DNA from 3 places in the Eubacterium sp. AF19-12LB genome. Region 2 is predicted to be linked to each of the others. Evidence: predicted binding sites of a transcription regulator. Region 2 holds the regulator's gene; each other region holds the start of a gene.
What was found. Region 2 encodes HrcA, which represses chaperone genes, less so after heat shock. Its sites were predicted from a motif close to TGTTAGCACTCNNNNNNNNNGAGTGCTAACA; they were not measured.
Positions count from the first base shown of each region.

Region 1: a site for HrcA is predicted at 1,234-1,264, ahead of groES (co-chaperone GroES). Genes of this name have one in related genera too.
Region 3: a site for HrcA is predicted at 1,195-1,225, ahead of DWX29_RS10480 (Hsp20/alpha crystallin family protein). Genes of this name have one in related genera too.

Region 1 covers NZ_QUGP01000002.1:64,822-67,111, forward strand. The annotation lists gene DWX29_RS01945 (DNA glycosylase) at 273-1,184, shown strand; gene groES (co-chaperone GroES) at 1,288-1,572, shown strand; gene groL (chaperonin GroEL) at 1,621-2,290, shown strand, end outside.
Region 2 covers NZ_QUGP01000003.1:252,632-254,921, reverse strand. The annotation lists gene dnaK (molecular chaperone DnaK) at 1-47, opposite strand, end outside; gene grpE (nucleotide exchange factor GrpE) at 134-775, opposite strand; gene hrcA (heat-inducible transcriptional repressor HrcA) at 789-1,829, opposite strand; gene hemW (radical SAM family heme chaperone HemW) at 2,253-2,290, opposite strand, start outside.
Region 3 covers NZ_QUGP01000010.1:80,737-83,026, forward strand. The annotation lists gene DWX29_RS10475 (GHKL domain-containing protein) at 1-1,172, shown strand, start outside; gene DWX29_RS10480 (Hsp20/alpha crystallin family protein) at 1,454-1,915, shown strand.

The DNA.
Region 1 (2,290 bases), on a different contig from region 2:
ATAACTATTTTGGACTAAAATAAAGGAGAAATACATTAAATAATGTAAAGAAATTATGACAATTTTAATATTAATTATTAAAAAAAGAGGACATAATGTCATAAGTTATTGTGTGAGTAAAAAGTGAGTAAATATAAACTTATGTATATTACATACGCTAAAAAAATAGAATGTAATAAATTTACATAAATATCTATATTGAATGTGAATAATAAAAATGATACTCTACCTATTAGATTAGTTAAATATTCGTAAGAAAAGAGGAAAAACAAATGAAAATTACAGAGAATGGAAAAAATACTCTAATAAATGAACTTAAAGATTTTGATTTGGAACAGACATTAGAATGTGGTCAGTGTTTTAGATTTTATAAGTTAGATAAAGAAGAATATGTTATTGTTGCAAAAAATAAAATGCTTCATATAAAACAAGATGAAAATCAACTTATATTTTATAATACTTCAAAGGAAGATGTAGAAAAAATATGGACTAATTATTTTGATTTAGATAGAGATTATGATGAAATTAAATCATATTTGTTAAAGAAGGATAATAAATTAGAAAGTGCAATTAAAGAAAATTATGGAGTTAGAATTTTAAATCAGGATTTCCATGAAGTGTTAATATCTTTTATTATTTCACAAAACAAACAAATACCTCAAATCAAGCAGATTGTAAAAAGAATAAGTGAACAATATGGTGAATATCTTGGTGAGGTAAATGGTGAAAAATACTATAGTTTCCCAAATCCTGAAAAGTTAGGGAAAATAACAGAAGAAGCATTTAGGGAAATGAAGTCCGGATTTAGGGCACCTTATTTATATGATGCATCACAAAAACTTGCTTTGGGTGAAATAAATGAAGAATTATTTGCAAATCTAAAAGAAGAAGATGGAAGAGAATTATTAAAGTCAATAAAGGGAGTGGGAGATAAAGTTGCAAACTGTGTTTTGCTATTTGGACTTGGATATAGAAATGCATTTCCTATTGATGTGTGGATTAAACGTATAATGGAAGCCATTTATTTTGGAAAAGAAACAAGTAAAGAGGAAATACAAAAATTCGCATCTAATCATTATGGTGAGTATGGAGGCTATGCACAGCAGTATTTATTTTGCTTTGGAAGAAATGGTAAAATTGGAACGAATACAGATAAAAAGAAGAAAAGTAACAATAAAAAATAAAAATAAGGGGTTGCATATTTGAAATAATTGATATATTATTAGGTTATTGGGTTAGCACTCAAAAAGAAAGAGTGCTAACAAGCTGAAAAGGAGGTAGTTTTAAATGAAATTAGTACCATTAGGAGACAGAGTAGTATTGAAACAGGCTGAACCTGAAGAAAAGACACAGTCAGGAATTATTTTGACAACACAGTCACAGGAAAAACCACAACAGGCAGAAGTAATTGCTGTAGGTCCCGGTGGAGTTGTAGACGGTAAAGAAGTAACAATGCAGGTTAAAGCCGGAGATAAAGTAATATATTCAAAATATGCAGGAAATGAAGTTAAATTAGATGGCGAGGAATATATTATAGTTAGACAGAATGATATTTTAGCTGTAGTTGAATAGCTTTAATATCATACTTATAAATTGGAAATTTGAATGGAGGTTATAAAAATGGCTAAAGAAATTAAATTTGGAGCAGATGCCAGAGTTGCGTTAGAAGCTGGAGTAAATCAGTTGGCAAATACAGTAAAAGTAACACTTGGACCTAAAGGAAGAAATGTTGTTTTAGATAAATCATATGGTGCACCACTTATTACTAATGATGGTGTAACAATTGCTAAAGAAGTTGAATTAGAAGATGCATTTGAAAATATGGGTGCACAGTTGGTTAGAGAAGTAGCTACTAAGACAAATGATGTTGCAGGTGATGGAACAACAACAGCTACAGTTTTAGCACAGGCTATGATTAATGCAGGAATGAAAAATTTAGCTGCAGGTGCTAACCCAATTATTTTAAGAAAGGGTATGCAGAAAGCTACAGATGAAGCTGTTAAGGCAATTTCAGAAATGAGTAGTAAGGTTACAGGTAAGGAACAGATTGCTAAAGTAGCTGCAATTTCAGCTGGAGATGAAGAAGTCGGAGAAATGGTTGCAGATGCAATGGAAAAAGTTTCTAACGATGGTGTAATCACAATTGAAGAATCAAAGACAATGAAAACTGAGCTTGACCTTGTTGAAGGTATGCAGTTTGACAGAGGATATATTTCAGCATATATGGCAACAGATATGGAAAAGATGGAAGCAAACCTTGATAATCCATATATTTTAATAACAGATAAGA
Region 2 (2,290 bases):
ACACATGAATTTGTAGTTCCTAAGTCAATACCAATAATCTTTCCCATGATATATTTCCTCCTAAATTGATAATTTTCTTATTTCTCGGTTTTCCGAGTTCAAATATATGTTAAATAATTTCTTATTTGTAAAATTAATTAGCTACCTTAACCATGCTATGTCTTATAACACTGTCTCTATATTTATAGCCTTTCTGGAATTCCTCAACAACAACATTTTCTTCTAATTCGTCATTGTCTTCATGCATTACTGCATTGTGTAATTCCGGATCAAACTGTTGGCCTTTAGCTTCAATGACTGTAACTCCCATTTCTTCAAATGCTGTCATCAACTGCTTATATATTAAATTCATTCCCTGACCTGTTGGTGATTTTTGTTCTTCTTCTGATAATGCTGCGATACCTCTTTCAAAGTTATCCACAATCGGAAGAAGTTTTTCAATAATTGATCTTGCACCAACTTCAAACATTGCTGATTTTTCTTTTTCGCTACGGTTTCTGTAGTTTTGGAATTCAGCCATAAGTCTTTTATGTTTATCAGTTAATTCTTCTATCTGCTGGTCTTTCTTATCTTTCTTTCCAAATATTTTTTTCTTTTCTTTTTTGTCTGAAGAATTTTTATCTTCTGCTTCTTTTTTGTCTTTATCTTCTTTAGTATCTTCTGTTGTTTCTTTTTCAGTTTCTACTGTTTCATTTGTATCTTCTACTGTTTCTTCTTCAGTTTCAGATTTTTCTACCTTTTCTTCTTCAGGCATATCGTTAATATTCTTTTCCATTGGACCTTCCTTTCTATTCGTCTTCCTTCTTGAAAGCATCGCTTAACTGGCCCTTAACTGTTCTTAATGTCTCTACAACTTTCTCATAATCCATTCGCTTCGGACCTATAACTCCGATGGTACCTTTAATGCCATCTTCTAATTCATAAGTTGCTGTTACAACACTACAATCCTTCATTCCTTCTACCGGAGTTTCTTCACCGATATAAACCTGAATTCCTGTTTCATTATCATTTACCAAATTGGTTAATGGCTTCTTTTCTTCAAATGTTGAAAGCAACAAACTTGCATTCTCGTTACTGCTTAATTCAGGATACTTCAAAATATTCGTTGCACCTGATGTATAAATCTTCATCTGTGCTTCTGATGCAATGGCTTCTGTAATTGCCTGTAACACATCTGTTACTAATTCTTTATGTTCACCTGCATTAGATGTAAGTGTTGAAATAACAGCTATGTTAATCTGCTCAACTGCTAATCCTGCAAGACTTGTATTGAGTGCCACATTAAGTCTCAAAACCATTTCTTCATTAATCTGATCTTTAACTTTTATAATCTTGTTTACTACTCTGTTTCTTCCCGAAACAACAATACATAAAATCTGATTGTCATCCATAAGTGACAGCTGAATGAATTTTATCTTATCTTCGTTATCCCTTGATGTTGAAATCATTGTTGCATAATTAGTATTGGTTGCAAGCATCTTCGCCATATTCTGAAGAAGGGTTTCAACCTTATCAACCTTTTCAAATAAAAGGTTTTCTCTTTCAGTTACTTTCTTTTCTCTGTTGTCTAATTCCTGAACTTTTTCTTTCATTAAATCGTCAACATAAAGTCTGTAACCTTTATCTGTAGGAATTCGTCCTGCTGATGTATGAGGCTGAACTATATATCCCATCTCTTCTAAGTCAGCCATCTCATTACGAATGGTTGCTGAACTTAAGTTAAGATCTGTATACTTAGAAATGGTTCTTGAACCAACGGGCTCGCCTGTTTCCAAATAGTTACGAATGACTGCCTGTAATATTTTTACTTTTCTCTCTGTCAGTTCCATATTCCATCTCCTTTCTACTTTATTAGCACTCGTTAGTTTTGAGTGCTAACATCTTTCATAAATTAAAATAGCACCCACCATATTATTTGTCAACATTTTTGCAAAAAAAATTATAGAAACTTTTGTAAATAATTTGTGAACATAGAAAAATAGCACAAACCTTAAGGATGTATATAATATCGAAAGAACGCTTTCGCTGCTTGCAATTAAAAATGTATATAATATCGAAAGAACGCTTTCGCTGCTTGCCGCTCGTAGCAGTTCTAATGTTCCACCATATGGTCTGACATTAGAACCTTCGGTTCTAGTCATTCCATATGATGGAACATTGAACCGACGGCGGCAAATGCTCTTTCGGTATTATATACATTTATCCGGTTTGTGCTATGATTTTTATTAGTATTAAATAGAATATTTTCCATATTATAATAAAAACTCTGATAATACTACATTGCTTACAT
Region 3 (2,290 bases), on a different contig from region 2:
TTTATAAATATACACACATACTTACGCAAGATGAGACTAATACAATAACTATTATTAATGGAATATACATATTGATATTTTTTGCCCTATTAAAATTACTCACAGGTAAACCATATTTAAAAATTATGTTAGCAAATTTTATTGTCGAGACATTTGGAATTGCATTTATAGTTATGCCTACGGTTGTGATAACCGGTGGAAAGAATGATATGCTACCTTATTTTGTAAAAACAAATATGGATAGTAAAAACATTATAATAGCAATTGTCGCATTATTAATATCTATATTTGAAATTTTTATAATGACAACAATTATAAAGAAATGCTTTGGAAACTTTTATGAAAAGAGAATAAAGTATCCTATTATATGGTGGATGCTATTGATTGTTTTTGATATGTATGCGTTTTTTGTTAATTCTGCGAAATCTTTTGTGACTAAAGAAATCATGTTTGTTATTGTTTTATATGTTTTTAGAATTTGCACAGCTATTTTAATTATGTATAGTGTATCTTGGATAATCCGCAAGAAAAATGAAAAAAGAATAGCACAGGAAAATAAAATTTTAAATATAGAAAATACAGTAATGAAGGAATATTATCGGACACTTAAATATCAGATGGAAAATACCGAAAAGATTAAACGTGATATTGAGATTAAAATGAAAGAAATCAGAACGTTATTAAGCCAAAATAATGAAATTGATTCTTTTGAAAAAGGCATTTGCGAAATGCCAATGATTAGCGATAATAATTTGTATAATTATTGTAATAACATATTGATTAATTCAGTTATTGAAAATAAAGTAAGACAATGCGGGCAAAATGAAATTAATATAAAAATTGAAGCTGATGTAAATGAACAGATTTTAGTAAGTGAAATTGATTTAATAGCAATAATAGCAAACCTATTTGACAATGCGATAGAAGAAAGTAAAAAATTAAAACAAGGGGAAATTGAATTTTATTGTAAATGTAATATGGAAGTGCTTGAAATTAAAATTAATAATAAAACTTTAAAACAAAGTCCGATTACAATTGGTGATACAACTAAGAAAAACAAGCAGGAACATGGAATGGGACAGGCTATTATATATGATATTGTTAAGAAGTACAACGGAAAAATTAAGGTGTATGTTATGGAAAATAGATATTATACAGAGATGGTAATATAAGTTCACAAAATCTTCACAAAAAAATTAGCACTCACCTCTTGACAGTGCTAATAAAACGAGTTATAACGTAGTCAGAACAAAGGAAGAGAGTTAAAAGATAAGGATTTAAAGATTAATGAATGATAATTCAGGTAATTGTTTTTAGTGAATGATGATTCAGCAATCAGTAAAAATCCAAGTGTTTAACCAAAACCTTAGTTTACAATATAAAAACTACACCTCGGATTTCTCCGATAGTGCAAATATAATTTTTATATCTGATTTGAAAGGAGATATGACTTATGATGATGCCTAGTATTTTTGGAGAAAACTTATTTGATGATTTTATGAATGATTTTACAGATGATTTTGCATTCCCGGCATTTGCTGATGCAGGAAAAGAATTGTATGGTAAACATGCAAAGAATTTGATGAAAACAGATGTAAAAGATACTGAAAACGGATATGAGGTAGATATAGACCTTCCGGGATTTAAAAAGGACGAAATCCAGATGAAACTGGAAGATGGTATGTTAACAATCAGCGCCGCTAAAGGTCTTGATAAGGATGAGAAAGATAAGAAGGGTAAATATGTAAGACGTGAACGTTATGCAGGAAGTTTGAGCAGAAGCTTTTATGTAGGTGATAATGTAACAGTCGAAGATATACACCCTAAATATGAAAATGGTATTTTATCATTCAATGTTCCAAAAGAACAGGAGAAGATAGAACCAAAAAGTAAATACATTGCTATTGAAGGATAAAATAGCATAAGATGAATCATCAGAAGATGAATCATCAGAAGATGATTTGAATAAAACTCCCTTTGCCGATGCGTGAAGGGAGTTTTTATATGCCATAAATTAGTTATACGTAGAGTGAAAATATTAAATTTTCAAATAGTAGCTTTCAATGGAAATATCCATTATGGTATAGCAAAAATATTAATGCAAAAGGCGATTATTTTGCAATGAACAGTAAAAATATGAAAATAAATGATTTCAATTTAATAGAAGAGTATGTAAGATAATATAGTTTATATCGAATAATATGGAAGAAATTAGGATAAACATTTAGAAGCGTAATTATTTAAATACGCATAGTATATATGCTGTCTTTTATGTATAATAGATATATTG